One region of the Streptomyces sp. NPDC057253 genome, then DNA from elsewhere that is predicted to be linked to it. Evidence: riboswitches for the same ligand, from Rfam matches in the RefSeq annotation. Region 1 holds a riboswitch; the other holds the start of a gene.
What was found. Region 1 has a riboswitch for cyclic di-AMP ahead of ACFULQ_RS22710 (transglycosylase SLT domain-containing protein). Riboswitches for the same ligand answer to the same signal wherever they lie in the genome.
Positions count from the first base shown of each region.

Region 2: it holds a riboswitch for cyclic di-AMP, as region 1 does, so the genes downstream of both, ACFULQ_RS37595 (transglycosylase family protein) here and ACFULQ_RS22710 (transglycosylase SLT domain-containing protein) in region 1, are expected to answer to the same signal.

Region 1 covers NZ_JBHUXV010000041.1:18,898-26,574, forward strand. The annotation lists gene ACFULQ_RS22705 (CocE/NonD family hydrolase) at 1-1,300, shown strand, start outside; cyclic di-AMP (ydaO/yuaA leader) riboswitch at 1,540-1,741, shown strand; gene ACFULQ_RS22710 (transglycosylase SLT domain-containing protein) at 1,747-2,229, shown strand; gene ACFULQ_RS22715 (HAD family hydrolase) at 2,233-3,045, opposite strand; gene ACFULQ_RS22720 (LacI family DNA-binding transcriptional regulator) at 3,556-4,584, opposite strand; gene ACFULQ_RS22725 (carbohydrate ABC transporter permease) at 4,620-5,489, opposite strand; gene ACFULQ_RS22730 (carbohydrate ABC transporter permease) at 5,486-6,484, opposite strand; gene ACFULQ_RS22735 (ABC transporter substrate-binding protein) at 6,481-7,677, opposite strand, start outside.
Region 2 covers NZ_JBHUXV010000104.1:10,337-18,013, reverse strand. The annotation lists gene ACFULQ_RS37615 (SurA N-terminal domain-containing protein) at 1-182, shown strand, start outside; gene ACFULQ_RS37610 (nucleoside triphosphate pyrophosphohydrolase) at 432-1,445, shown strand; gene ACFULQ_RS37605 (cytochrome P450) at 1,621-3,060, shown strand; gene ACFULQ_RS37600 (transglycosylase family protein) at 3,253-4,239, shown strand; cyclic di-AMP (ydaO/yuaA leader) riboswitch at 4,445-4,607, shown strand; gene ACFULQ_RS37595 (transglycosylase family protein) at 4,611-5,294, shown strand; gene eno (phosphopyruvate hydratase) at 5,585-6,871, shown strand; gene ACFULQ_RS37585 (septum formation initiator family protein) at 6,990-7,466, shown strand; gene ACFULQ_RS37580 (DUF501 domain-containing protein) at 7,497-7,677, shown strand, end outside.

The DNA.
Region 1 (7,677 bases):
GCCGCTCCACACCTGGCTCGCCCACCAGACCCGTGACGAACACTGGCGCCATGACAGCGTCCGCGAGGACTACGGCTCCATCGACGCGGCGGTCCTCGCAGTGGGCGGCTGGCACGACCCGTACCGCGACACGGTCCTGCGGCTGGTCGAGCACCTGCCGGCCGACCGGGTCCGCGGGATCGTCGGCCCCTGGTCCCACCAGTACCCGGACCGCGGCACCTACGTCAGCCACTCCCACCCCCCGGCGACGGCGTACGGCACCCTGCCCGGCCGCTGGGTCGGCGAGCCCGCCTGGCCCTCCCCCCACGTCACGACGGTGTCGTACGGCCTTCAGGGCCCCGCCGTGCTGGTCCGCTCGCCGCAGCACACCGGCGTGGACGCCGGCCCGTTCGTCCCGTCCGGCGGCGACGCCGATCTGCCGCCGGACCAGCGGGAGGAGGACGCCCGTTCGGCCTGCTTCGAGTTCGCGGTGGGTGAGCAGACGTGCGTGCTGGGGCGGCCGCGGGTGCGGCTCAGGGTGACCTCGGAGGTGTCGCGCGGGCAGGTCGTGGCACGGCTGTGCGATGTCGCGCCGGACGGCTCGTCGACCCTCGTGACGCGGGGGGCGCTGAACCTCTCCGCACGCCATGGCCCGGACCGGGCGGTGCCCTGGGAGCCGGGGGCCACGCAGGAGGTGGCCTTCGAGCTGAGCGGCACCGGGCACGCCTTCCCGCCCGGCCACCGGATCCGGCTCGCCGTGTCCTCGGCGTACTGGCCGTGGATCTGGCCGCAGCCCGAGTCGCAGGCGGGCTTCACGCTGGACCCCGCGGGCAGCTTCCTGGAGTTGCCGGTACGCGCGCGTGAGGCGTCCCCGGACATCACGTTCGCGGAGCCGGAGCAGGCCGCGCCGCCGGGAGGCACGCAGGGCGTGGCCGCCGACGGATGGAGCCCGGTCACGCTGGACGAGCCGCGACCCGAGCGGCTGGTCGTGCGGGACGTGGCCAAGGGCGAGTGGCGTCTGGAGGTCGATCCCCGGTACGGCGGCACGCGCGTGTACCCCGACGGGCTGGAGTTCACCGAGGACGCGCGGGAGACGTACACGATCGACGAGAAGGACCCGCTGTCCGCGCGCACCCGCTCGGACCGGTCGATCCGGCTGCACCGACCCGAGCTCGCCTGGGACACCACCGTGCGCTCCCGCTCGGAGATCAGCTGCGACGGGACGGACTTTTCCACCTCGAACGAGGTGATGTGCACCGACGGCGGTGAGGTGGTCTTCCACCGGACATGGGAGCAGCGGATCCCACGGACGGCCGGTTGACTATGAGTTGGGTCTCTTGCCCGTTTTGCACGTCTTGCGCATGGGCGTGACTTGACTCACTCCAGCCGACGGATCGACAGATATCCGGAATTCCTCAATCCGCCTTTTCGGCTGCGTCAGTTGAGACTTGCGACCGCAAAGGATCAAGTGCCTCAAATGCCCCCGACCAAGGTCAATAGGCACTCCACGTGAATTCGCCACTTGTTCCGGACATGTGCTCTCGCATACGTTCCCGGCCTGTCGGGCGGACGCCGAATCCTGCCGCCGCCCGTACACCCACCGAGAACCACGGCAGGAGCGGGGGACCCAGGTAAGTCGCCGGAACGGTCGTCTTCGGACATACCGGTACGGCTTGGGGTGAAGTCATGCCTTTTACGGGCATGGCCGGGCAACTCCCCGCCCGAACCCGACAGCTCACCTCGCAGGCGACGGAGAGGAACTTCGCCATGCCTGCTGCCGCTCAGCACCGTGCTTCCCGCACCCACCGTCTCGTCCGCAAGCTCGCCGTCGCCGGCACCGGAGTCGCCGTACTCGCGCTCCCGCTCATCGGTGCGACGACCGCGTCCGCGGCCACCCCGGCCGTACAGACCGCGACCAGCCTCGGGTACGCCAACAACCTCGACGGCTGGATCCGCGCCTCCCTCGCCGTCATGGCGGAGCACGGGATCCCCGGCTCCTACGACGGCATCTACCGCAACGTCATCCGCGAGTCCTCCGGCAACCCCTACGCCATCAACCTCTGGGACTCCAACGCGGCCGCCGGCACGCCCTCCAAGGGCCTGCTCCAGGTGATCGACCCGACGTTCAACGCCTACCACGTGGCCAACACCTCGTGGGACCCGTACGACCCGGTCGCCAACATCACCGCGGCCTGCAACTACGCGGCGGCGCGGTACGGGTCCATCGACAACGTGTTCGGCGCCTACTAGGAACTACGCCCGGCTGAAGAGTCTTTCGAGGACGACGGCGATGCCGTCGTCCTCGTTCGACAGGGTCACCTCGTCGGCCACGGCCTTGAGTTCGGGGTGGGCGTTGGCCATCGCGACGCCGTGGGCCGCCCAGTCGAACATCGGGATGTCGTTGGGCATGTCCCCGAAGGCGATCGTCACCTCGGGTCCCAGGCCCAGGTGTTCGGCGGCCAGCGCGAGGCCGGTCGCCTTGGTGATGCCGCATGGCTGGAGTTCGACGGTCCCGGGTCCCGACATGGTGACCGTGGCCAGCGAACCCACCACCGAGCGTGCCGTGACCGCCAACTCGTCGTCCGACAGGTAGGGGTGGCGCAGCAGCACCTTGCTGATCGGCTCGCACCACAGGTCGTCGCGGCGGCCGACCCGCACCGCGGGCAGGGTCGGATGGGGCATCAGATAGCCCGGTTCGATGAGCGTGAGCCCGTCGACACCGTCCTGGTCCACCGCCGCGTACACCAGCCCGACCTCGGCCTCGATCTTCCCCAGCGCGGTCTCCGCCAGCTCCCGGTCCAGGGTCACCGACCAGAGCAGACGGTCCGCGCCGGCGTCGTACACCTGCGCGCCCTGTCCGCACACCGCGAGCCCCGTGCTGCCGAGGTCGTCGAGGAGCGGCCGCACTCTGGGCGCCGGCCGTCCGGTCACGACGAGGTGCTGGGCCCCGCCCTCCGCCACCCTCGCGAGCGCGGCCAACGACCGGTCGGAGAGGGTGTCGTCGGCGCGGAGCAGCGTGCCGTCCAGGTCGGTGGCGATGAGTGAATATGCGGGGGAGGCGGCCATGATCAGAGAATACGGATGGTTGGCCCCTCCGACTCGACGCGAACCGGACGGCTGCTGCTTTCACATCTGTTGACGGCAGTTCCGGTTCGGGGGGTGCGGCGGTGTGCTGCGCACCGCCACCGCGCGCCGCGCCCCGGTGTGCGGGCGGTTCGGGGGCATGTCCCGTGCGGTTCCGGCAGGTTGAGATGGCGAAGGGGTGGGGCGGGCAGTGCGGGGCTCCCCATGCCGCGGTGACCGGTCGCGACCCCGCCCGCCTTGTGCCGATGCCCCCATGGCGCCCGCCGCCCCGGCTGCCCCCGTCCGTGACAAGGCGGCCGCGCTGGGCCGCGGTTGGGGCGGGGGGACCGAAGGCGCCCCGACTGCCTCATGCCGACGTGACCCGCGCCACCGTGACCGGTCGCGACTCCCCCTGCCTCATTCAACGGGCCCGTGACGCAGGGACCGGTGGGCTCCCCCGCCTGCCCATCCCGCGGCCCTCACACAGCCCTGCCCTGCCCTGCCCGCGGAGCGCTACGCCGAGTCCCTTACCACCAGTTGGGTCGGGAGGATGACTCCCGCTGTGTTCTCGCCGGACATCTGGGCCAGGAGCATGCGGACCATCTCGGCGCTGATGCGGTCGAAGGGCTGGCGCATGGTGGTGAGGGCCGGGGCGATGGCGGTGGCCGCCGGGGAGTCGTCGAAGCCGCCGACGGCGATGTCGTCGGGGACCGAACGCCCGGACTGCTGAAGGACGTTGACGACACCCAGGGCCATCAGGTCCGAGGCGACGAAGACCGCGTCCATGTCGGGGGCCTGGGCGAGCAGGCGCCGGGCCGCGCGCTCGCCGCCGCTGCGCCGGAAGTCGCCCTCCACCACCAGCGCCGGGTCGTAGGGCAGGCCCGCCTCGGCGAGCACGTCCCGGTAGCCGGCCAGCCGGTCCGGGCCGCCCGGCATGTCCAGCGGCCCGGTGACCATGCCGACGCGGCGCCGCCCGCCCGCGATCAGATGCCGGACCATGTCCTGCGCACCGTCCCGGTCGGCGGCGGCCACGTAACTCACCCTGGAGCCGAGCCCGATCGGCTTGCCGCACACCACCAACGGGATCCCGGCGTCGTGCAGTTCGGCCGCGACCGGGTCACCGCTGTGGTTGGACAGCAGCAGCACCCCGTCGACGTGGCCCGAGGTGATGTACCGGGTCAGGCGCCGCCGGTCGTCGTCGCTCTCGGCGAGCATGAGCAGCAGCGGGATGTCGTGCTGGGCCAGCCGCTCGGTGCACCCCCGCAGCAGGACGTTGAAGTTGGGATCCTCGAAGAACTTCTCCTGCGGCTCCGTCAGCAGGAACGCCACCGAGTCCGAGCGGCCCGTACTGAGGCTGCGCGCATGCCGGTTGACCACGTACCCGGTCTTCCTGATGGCGGCCTCGACGGCCCGCCCGGCGGCGGCCGAGACGTAGTGGCCGCCGTTCAGGAAGCGGGAGACGGTCCCCCGCGACACGCCCGCCTCGCGGGCCACGTCGTGGATGGTGGGGGGCTTGCGGCGCCCGTTCGCACTCGTGGTCATGTTCCTCGTCAACTAGAGACGTCAGCAGGGGGTGTTCAGGCCTTGACCGAGCCGCTCAGCAGGTCCAGGGACCAGAACCGCTGGATCACCAGGAAGAGCGCGATCAGCGGCAGGATCGCCAGCAGACAGCCGGTGATCACCAGGGTGTAGAGGGCCGGCTGCGAGGCGCCCTGGGCGAGCAGCGTGTACAGGCCGAGGGTGATCGGGAACTTCTCGTCGTCGGCGAGCATCACGTACGGCAGCAGGAAGTTGTTCCAGATGCCGACGAACTGGAAGAGGAACACCGTGATCAGGCCGGGCATCATCATCGGTACGGCGATCCGCGAGAAGATCCGCCACTCGCTCGCGCCGTCCATGCGGGCCGCCTCCATCAGCTCGGCGGGCACCGACGCGGCCGCGTAGATGCGGACCAGGTAGACGCCGTAGGGCGAGAGGATCGACGGCAGCAGCATCGCCCCGTACGAGTCGGCCATGCCCAGCTTCGACAGCAGCAGGTACTGCGGTACGGCGAGCACGATGGACGGGACCAGGACGCCGGCCAGGATCATCTTGAAGACGGCCTCACGGCCCCGGAAGGCGAACCGGCCGAGCGCATAGCCGCCGGCCGCGGAGACCGCGGCGGAGAGCAGGGCGCCGAGACCGGCGTAGAAGGCCGAGTTGGCCATCCACTTCCAGAAGATGCCGTCCCGGTAGGCGGTCAGGTCGCGCAGGTTCTGGAGGAAGCCGGAGCCGGGGGCGAAGGTGAAGGTGGAGAACAGCTCCGACCGGTCCTTGGTCGCCGCGATGACCACCCAGGCGATGGGGATCAGGCAGTACAGCGCGCCGAGGAGCAGCACGAGCGTGGGCACCCAGGCGGTACGGCGCGTCCTCGCGGCGGTGTCGGCGGTGAGGGTGAGCGGGGTCATGCCCGGTCCTCCCGGGTGTAGCGGTCGGAGATGCGCAGCAGGGTGAAGGAGAGGACGAACGTGGCCAGGGCCAGGACGACCGCGGTGGCGGAGGCGCCGTAGATGTCGGACTGGAGGAAGGCCTTGTCGTAGATGGCCATCAGGGGGCTCCACGAGCTGGGCAGGCCGTTGGTCAGGGGCTTGAGGGCCATCGGCTCGGTGAAGACCTGGAGGGTGGCGATCACCGAGAAGAAGAAGGTGAGCACCAGGGAGGGCATCACGATCGGGATCTTGATCCGCAGGGCGATCTTCAGGTCGGTCGCGCCGTCGATCCTGGCCGCCTCGTAGATGTCCGGCGGGATGGCCCTGAGGGCGGTGTAGATGACGATCATGTTGAAGCCGGTGCCGCCCCAGACCGCGATGTTCGCGAAGGAGAGGTAGAGGTTGCCGCCGTCGAACAGGTCGGGCCCCGGGAGGCCGAGCTTGTCCAGCAGGTAGTAGAAGGGGCTGACGTCCGGCAGGTAGAGGAAGCCCCACATGAGGGCGGCGATGATGCCCGGGACCGCGTACGGCAGAAAGATCATCAGCCGGGCGAAGGGCGCGCTGCGGGCCTTCGGGGTGTCGAGCATGAGCGCGAACAGCAGCGCGAGGCCCAGCATGGTCGGGATGACGATGAGGCCGTAGCCGAAGGCGCGCAGCACGCTGTGGCCGAACTCGGAGTCCTTCAGGACGTCGGTGTAGTTGCCGAGACCGTTCCAGACCTGTTCGCGGGCGCCCTTGCCGAGTCCGATGCCCTTGACCCGGACCTTGTGCAGGCTCAGCCAGATCGCGTACCCGATGGGCACCACGGTGAAGGCGGCGAAGAGGGTGAGGGTGGGCACCAGGAACCAGTACGGTGCGCTGCGGCCACGGCGGCGGGGGCGGCTGGGGCGGACGGACTGGGCGGCGGTGCCGGTGCCGTCCGCCAAGGGGCCGGCCTCGGTGAGGTCGGCGCCCTTGAGCGGAGCGCTGGTCATGCCTCGGTCACCTCGAAGCCCTGCTTCTTCATGTCGGCGAACGTCTTCGACTGCACGGTGGCGAGGGCGGAGTCGAACTGGGCCTCCTTCTTCGCCTTGCTGGCCTTGCCGAAGGCGTCCTGGAAGGTGGTGTAGGCCGTGTTGACGTTGGGGCCCCAGGCCGCGGCGGCCGTGGTGGCGGCGATCTGACCGGCCGTGGTGTAGAAGTCGGCCTGGTTCGAGAAGAACTCCGGCGTGGTCAGCACGTCACCGGACTGGCCCTTGGTGGCCGCCGGGTAGATCGCGACCTCCTTGACCAGGGCGGCCAGCGCCTCCGGGTCGGTGTTCAGCCAGGTGGCGAACTTGGCGGCGGCCTCGGCGTGCTTGGAGTCGGTGGAGACACCGGTGGAGGAGCCGCCCCAGCTGCCGGTGACGTTCTCGCCGGACTTCCACTGCGACAGCGGGGCCATGCGCCACTTGCCCTTGGTGTCGGGCGCCGAGGAGACCAGCACACCGGGCGCCCAGACCGCGGAGACCCAGGCGAGGTGGGTGCCCTTGTTGAGGGCGTTGTTCCAGGCCGGGGTGTACATGGGCTGGTTGTCGATGACGCCCTCCTGGACCAGGCCGCCCCAGAACTCGGCGACCTGCTTGGTGGCCGCGTCGTCGATGCCGACGGTCCACTTGCCGGACGGGTCGACGGTCCACCACTTGCCGCCGGCCTGCTGGGCGAGACCCGCGAACAGGCCGGGGTCGTTGGAGGAGAAGGTGGTCAGGTAGGCGTCCGGCACGGCCTTCTTGGCGGCGCGGGCGGTCTCCGCGAACTCCGTCCAGGTCTTCGGGACGCTCAGACCGTGCTGCTTGAAGAGGTCCTCGCGGTAGTAGAACATCAGCGGCCCGGCGTCCTGCGGGATCGCGTAGAGCGCGTCCGTGCCGAGCGTGACCATCCCCCAAAGGCCCTCGGCGAACTGGGACTTGGTGTCCCCGGCGTACTTGGTGATGTCGGCCAGGACGTCGTTGGAGACCAGGGTGGGCAGCGACTGGTACTCGACCTGGATGAGGTCGGGGGCGTTGCCGGCCTTCTTCGCGGTGATCAGCTTGGAGACGATCTCGCCGCCGCTCGCCTGCTTGGACACGGTGACCGTGATGTCCGGGTTCTTCTTGTTCCAGATCGCGGCGACCTTCTCCATGTTCGGAGCCCACGACCAGTAGGTCAG
Region 2 (7,677 bases), on a different contig from region 1:
GGCTCGGCACCGACACCAGCGATCCCGCCTTCTGGGGCGCCCTCACCAAGGCCTCCAAGGAACTCGACGTCGACCTCAACCCGCGCTACGGCACGTGGGACGCCCAGAAGAGCGCGCGGGCGGACGCGAAGACGCCCTGGGTCCGGGAGGTCACGGCGGCGGGCACCGAGCAGACGGCGTAGGGACGCCGCGCGCAGCAGGCTCGGCTTAAGGTCAGGCCCGGCTTCGAGCCAGGCTTGGCTTCGAGTCAGGCTCCCCTTCGGATCAGGCCCCGTTTCGGTTCAGGCTCCGTTTCAGATCAGGCCCCGTTTCGGATCAGGCTCCGCTTCGGTTCAGGCTCCGCTTCGGCGGAAGATCGTACGATCGCACAACCACCCCCGCCCTGTGGACAACCCGATCTCCCCGTCCGCGGTGTGCGTTAGCTTCGAATCGTGAACGCAACCGGCTTCGAGCCCGCCCCCGACCAGGACGACCAGCACTCCGACACGGCGTCCGCCCCCGGCCGTGTCGTCCTGCTCACCACCAGCCACCGCGTCGCCCCCGGCCTGCTGTCCTGGCCCGCCTGGCAGGTCCTGCACGCGGCCGACCGCGTCCTGTGCGCCGACGGGACGCATCCCCAGCTGCCGTATCTGCGCGAGGCGGGGATACGGGTGGACGAGGCGTCGCCGACGGCCGAGGAGCTGGTGGGCGCGTGCGCGGGCGGGAACACGGTGGTCGTCGTGGCCACCGGCGAGGGCGAACCGGCCCTCACCGACGGTCTGGCCCGCCTCGCCGGTTCCGGACGGGTGCGGATGCCCGAGCTGGAGCTGCTCCCCGCCTCCTACGACCTGCCCGGCGCCCGACTCCTCGACCTCGTGCAGGTCATGGACCGGATCCGCGAGGAGTGCCCGTGGTCCTCCCAGCAGACCCACAAGGGCCTGGCGAAGTACGGCATCGAGGAGGCGTACGAACTCGTCGAGGCGATCGAGGAGGGCGACCGCGACGAACTGCGCGAGGAACTCGGTGACGTCCTGCTCCAGGTGGTCTTCCACTCCCGTATAGCGGAGGACGACCCGGACACCCCCTTCTCCATCGACGACGTGGCCGGCGGGATCGTCGCCAAGCTCATCCACCGCCACCCGCATGTCTTCGGCGACGAGACGGCCACCACCCCCGAGGAGGTCAAGGCGCACTGGCTGCGCACCAAGGCGATAGAGAAGCAGCGCACCTCGGTGACCGAAGGCGTCCCCCTCGGGCAGCCCGGTCTGGCCCTCGCGGCGAAGCTGGCGTCCCGCGTGCGGACGGCGGGACTGGAGGTCCCCCTGCCCGCGGGCGAGGGCATCGGCTACGCACTCCTCGCCCTGGCCGCCCGCGCTGAGGCCGAGGGCACGGACCCGGAGGCAGCCCTGCGGGCGGCGGCCCGGGCGTACCGGGACGCGATCCGCAGGACGGAGGGGGAGGGCTGACCGACGACGCCGGGGACGAGGAAGGCCGGCTGCTGCACACGGCCACGCCCGCCCGCTGACCGCGCGGAACAGCCGGGGGTGCTGTCCGGGCGGCCGGCGGCGACGGCGCGGCAACGGAGGTGGGGGTGAAAGCGGCCCGAGCCGACCCCCCTGAAAACCCGGCTACCGTCAAGGAGTGACCGACCAGCCCACCGCCACCCCCGATCCCACCGCCACCCCCGATCCCGCACCCACCTCGGCCCCTGCTCCCGCCTCGGCCCCTGCTCCCGCCTCGGCCCCTGCTCCCGCCTCGGCCCCTGCTCCCGCCTCGGCCCCTGCTCCCGCCCCGGCCCCCGCCCCCGCCGCAGATCCCACCCCCGCCTCCCCACCCCCCGCCCCCGACCTCTTCACCTGGGAGTTCGCCACCGACCCCTACCCCGCCTACGCCTGGCTGCGTGAGCACGCCCCCGTGCACAGGACCCGGCTTCCCAGTGGTGTGGAGGCCTGGCTGGTCACCCGGTACGCCGACGCCAAGCAGGCCCTCGCCGACCAGCGGCTCAGCAAGAACCCGGCGCATCATGACGAGCCCGAGCACGCCAAGGGGAAGACCGGTATCCCGGGGGAGCGCAAGGCGGAGCTGATGACGCATCTGCTGAACATCGATCCACCGGACCACACCAGGCTCCGACGGCTCGTCAGCAAGGCGTTCACACCGAGGCGGGTCGCCGAGTTCGCGCCGCGGGTGCAGGAGTTGACGGACCGTCTGATCGACCGGTTCGCGGCCACCGGTTCCGCCGACCTCATCCACGACTTCGCCTTCCCGCTCCCCATCTACGCGATCTGCGACCTCCTCGGCGTCCCCCGCGAGGACCAGGACGACTTCCGGGACTGGGCGGGCATGATGATCCGGCACGGGGGAGGCCCGCGGGGCGGCGTCGCGCGGTCCGTGAAGAAGATGCGCGGGTATCTCGCCGAACTCATCCACCGCAAGCGGGAAGCGTTGCCCGCGGAACCCACTCCCGGCGAGGACCTCATCTCCGGGCTCATCCGCGCCTCCGACCACGGCGAGCACCTCACCGAGAACGAGGCCGCGGCCATGGCCTTCATCCTGCTGTTCGCCGGCTTCGAGACCACCGTGAACCTGATCGGCAACGGCGTGTACGCCCTGCTCACCCACCCCGAGCAGCGCCGGCGGCTCCAGCGGTCCCTCGCCGACCGGCGCAGCGACCTCCTGGAGACCGGCGTGGAGGAACTCCTGCGCTACGACGGTCCGGTGGAGCTCGCCACCTGGCGGTTCGCCACCGAACCGCTCCGCATCGGCGGCCAGGACATCGCGGCCGGCGACCCCGTGCTCGTCGTGCTGGCCGCGGCGGACCGGGACCCGGAGCGGTTCGCCGACCCCGACGTGCTCGATCTGTCCCGCCGTGACAATCAGCACCTCGGTTACGGACACGGCATCCACTACTGCCTCGGGGCCCCGCTCGCCCGTCTGGAGGGCCAGACCGCGCTCGCCACCCTCCTCACCCGGCTGCCGGATCTGCAACTCGCGGTGGATTCAGCCGATTTGCGCTGGCGTGGTGGGCTCATCATGCGTGGACTGCGTACTTTGCCCGTGGAGTTCACTCCCGTCCGGTAATCCACCGAGGGGTCCGCCCAACCCCGCGGCAGGGCCGCTTAAACATGACGCACCCTCAAGTCTGTGATCTTCACGTGATCTACGCGGCATTAACTTGTGACAAGTGATCGAATCCCTATACGTTCACGGACCAGCGCGGTGGTCCGTACCACTCGCCGCGCGGGTTTCTGCTGTCGTGGGAAAGGTCCCTTCATGCTCTCCGGGAACGGTCGTCACCGTCGCCCCCGTCAGGCTCCGGCTCTGCTCGTGGCGGCCGGCGTGACGGGATCCGCCATCGCGATCCCCCTGCTCGCGGCGAGCGGGGCGAGTGCCGCGACCGGCGCCACCTGGGACCGGGTCGCGGAGTGCGAGAGCGGCGGCACCTGGAGCGCCAACGACAGCAACGGCTACTACGGCGGCCTCCAGATCTCCCAGGAGAACTGGGAGAAGTACGGCGGCCTCTCCTACGCCGAGACCGCGGACCTGGCGAGCCGCAACCAGCAGATAGCCGTGGCCGAGAAGCTCCTCGCGGACCAGGGCATCGCCGCCTGGCCGACCTGCGGTCTGCTCGCCGGGCTCAGCAAGGACTCGAGTTCGGCGGGGGTGGACACAGGCGTGGCGAGTGGTACGCCCTCGACCTCCGCGTCCGGATCGTCGGATTCGTCCGGATCATCCAGCTCGTCCGGTTCCTCGGACTCGTCGGGCATCGAGGACTCTCCCGGTCTGCTCGACTCGCTGGACGGTTCGTCCTCGACGCCGTCGCCGACGGCCACCCCCTCGGCGGAAAGCGACAGTTCGTCCAAGTCGGGCAAATCGGCCACCAAGAGTCCGGAAGCCTCCGGCAAGGAGAGCGCGCAGCCTTCCGACGACTCCCCTGTGGTGAGCTCAGAAGAGGATGAAGCGGACAAGTCGTGGCAAGAGGGCGGTTCTTCGGCCCTTGTCGACGTCGGCTCCCTCGGCTCCGGCAAGCACCGCGGCGACAGCGCCGACGAGGTCACGACGAAGAGCACGGCACTCTCCGGCGGCCGTCACGCCGCCCGCACCTACACCGTCCAGGAGGGCGACTCCCTCGTCTCCATCGCCGACTCCCTTGGCCTCGACGGCGGATGGCGTGCCCTCTACGACGAGAACAAGGACGTCATCGGCGCCGACCCGAGCAACATCTCCGCCGGTCAGACCCTCGACACAGGGGCTGAATAGGGCCGAAAAGGCCTGAAAAACAGCGGGAGTTCACGTCCCACTTCGCGCCGAATGTCCACTTTGGTGAAAGTGTGGGATGAGTCTCAGAAGCCCTGATCGTCTTTGAAATTCCGCCGAGCGCGTGTCTACCGTCGTCACCGCTCGGCAACCCGAGCCCCGTCTGTCGCAACGCCGAATCCTGCCAGCGGCCGTACGGGAACAGTCGTCGCGTCAAGCGCCGTAGGCAGGAGCGGGGGACCCAAGGTAAGCGCCGGGCCCAGCAGTTCACGCTGGACCGGCTTGGGGTGAAGTCACGCAGTGCGCGTGACCGGGCAACTCAACCGGCCCGAACCCGACAGCTCACCTCGCAGGCGTCGGTGAGGGGATCCACCATGCTGTTTTCCGGCAAGGGCAAGCACCGTCGTCCGTCCAAGGCCACCCGCGCCGCCGCGCTCGCCGGCGTCACCGGTGTCGCCATCGCCGCCCCGCTGATGGCGGCCGGCGGCGCCTCCGCCGCCACCGCCTCCGAGTGGGACGCCGTCGCCCAGTGCGAGTCCGGCGGCAACTGGTCCATCAACACCGGCAACGGCTACTACGGCGGTCTGCAGTTCTCGGCCTCCACCTGGGCCGCGTACGGCGGCACGCAGTACGCCGCGCAGGCCAACCAGGCCAGCAAGGCGCAGCAGATAGCCGTCGCCGAGAAGGTCCTCGCCTCCCAGGGCAAGGGCGCCTGGCCGGTCTGCGGCAAGGGCCTGTCCAGCGCCGCCTACAGCGGCAGCAGCTCGTCCTCCAGCTCCTCGAACTCGAACTCGGGCACCAGCACCCGTTCGACCAACGAGCAGAGCGCCTCCCGCTCCTCCGAGCGCCCGGCGGCCAAGAAGACCGTCACCACCCCGACCGGCAAGAAGGTCAAGAAGGGCGACGGCGAGTACAAGGTCGTCAAGGGTGACACCCTCAGCTCGATCGCCGAGAAGCACAAGGTCAAGGGCGGCTGGCAGAAGCTGTTCAAGCTGAACAAGGACATCGTCGAGGACGCCAACCTCATCTACCCGGGCCAGCAGCTGCACCTGAAGTAAGACCCAGCTGAACCACAGTGCCCTCACAGCCGTGGTCCTCATACTGAAGGCCTCGTGAGGGTCACCCCCCGTCCCCATGGGCTCCCCGCTCCGGTGCGTGTTCCCCCGTACGCACCGGGGCGGGGTTTTTTGTGCGCCGGCTTCCCGGCCTTTGCGCGCGCTTGCGCGGACGTCTTTGTTCAGTTCAGAAACAATTTACTCTCGGTTTCGTCCACAGGTCGGTCCACACGGTGGCCGATACGCCGGAGCCGGTTAGGCTCTAGTCGCCAGGCTCACCATCCAAGAAGGAGATGCTCGTGCCGTCCATCGACGTCGTCGTAGCCAGGGAAATCCTCGACTCGCGAGGCAACCCCACCGTCGAGGTCGAGGTCGGCCTCGACGACGGCAGCACCGGTCGTGCCGCCGTCCCGTCCGGCGCCTCCACCGGTGCCTTCGAGGCCATCGAGCTGCGTGACGGTGACCCGAACCGCTACCAGGGCAAGGGTGTCGAGAAGGCCGTCCTCGCCGTCATCGAGCAGATCGGCCCGGAGCTCGTCGGCTACGACGCCACCGAGCAGCGCCTGATCGACCAGGCGATGTTCGACCTGGACGCCACCGACAACAAGGGCTCGCTCGGCGCCAACGCCATCCTCGGCGTCTCGCTCGCCGTCGCCCACGCCGCCTCCGAGGCCAGCGACCTCCCGCTCTTCCGCTACCTGGGCGGCCCGAACGCGCACCTGCTGCCGGTGCCGATGATGAACATCCTGAACGGCGGCTCGCACGCCGACTCCAACGTGGACATCCAGGAGTTCATGATCGCCCCGATCGGCGCGGAGTCCTTCTCCGAGGCGCTGCGCTGGGGCACCGAGGTCTACCACACGCTGAAGAAGGTCCTGAAGTCGAAGGGCCTGTCCACCGGCCTCGGCGACGAGGGCGGCTTCGCGCCGAACCTCGAGTCCAACCGCGCCGCGCTGGACCTGATCCTCGAAGCGATCAAGGAAGCCGGTTACATCCCCGGCGAGCAGGTCGCCCTCGCCCTCGACGTCGCCGCCTCCGAGTTCTACAAGGACGGCAAGTACCAGTTCGAGGGCAAGGAGCGCTCCGCCGCCGAGATGACGGAGTACTACGAGGAGCTCGTGGCGGCCTACCCGCTCGTCTCCATCGAGGACCCGCTGTTCGAGGACGACTGGGCCGGCTGGAAGGTCATCACCGACAAGCTCGGCGACAAGGTCCAGCTCGTCGGCGACGACCTGTTCGTCACCAACCCCGAGCGCCTGGCCCGCGGCATCGAGGAGGGCACCGCCAACGCCCTCCTGGTCAAGGTGAACCAGATCGGCTCGCTCACCGAGACCCTGGACGCCGTCGAGCTCGCCCAGCGCAGCGGCTTCAAGTGCATGATGTCCCACCGCTCCGGCGAGACCGAGGACGTCACCATCGCCGACCTCGCCGTCGCCACCAACTGCGGCCAGATCAAGACCGGCGCCCCGGCCCGCTCCGAGCGCGTCGCCAAGTACAACCAGCTCCTGCGCATCGAGGAGATCCTCGACGACGCCGCGGTGTACGCCGGCCGCAGCGCGTTCCCGCGCTTCAAGGGCTGAGGGGCTTCAAGGGCTGACCCGTACAGGGTCACGCCTTAGCCAGTCGTACGTACGTCCCCGTACCGGTCCCGTACCGTGTGCGGGGACGTACGCACGTAGAAGGGGAGGCGGAGAGCCGATGGCCGTGAAGGACCGGGACCGTTTCTCCACCGCGACCAGGATCAAGCTGCTCGGCGAGCAGACCGCGGCCCGGGTCTACCGCTCCCAGACCAAACGCCAGGCCCGCCGCTCCCGGCTGACCGGCCGGGCCGCGCTGCTCGCCCTCGTGGTGTGCACCCTGGTGGTGGCGCTGGCGTACCCGATAAGGCAGTACGTCTCGCAGCGCGCCGAGATCTCCGATCTCCAGCGGGAGAAGGCACAGGCCGCGGAGCGGGTCGAGAAGCTGCGCGATCTCAAGGCGCGCTGGCAGGACGACGCGTACGCGGAGCAGCAGATCCGGCAGCGGCTGCACTACGTGCTGCCGGGGGAGACGGGTTTCGTCGTCGTCGACCCGGACGCGGCGAAGCAGTCCCGCACCGACCTCGGGGCGGCCGACCGCCCGTGGTACTCCAACGTCTGGGACGGCGTCGACAAGTCCGACGCCTCGGATCAGTGAACCGACCGATGGACCGATAGAAAGACAGGCATGGAAACGCCCCCGCCCTCCACTCCTCGCACCGAGCCCACCGACGCGGACGTCGAGGCCTTCAAGCAGCAGCTCGGGCGGCCGCCGCGCGGGCTGCGGGCGATCGCGCACCGCTGCCCCTGCGGGCAGCCGGACGTGGTGGAGACGGCCCCCCGTCTCCCCGACGGCACGCCCTTCCCGA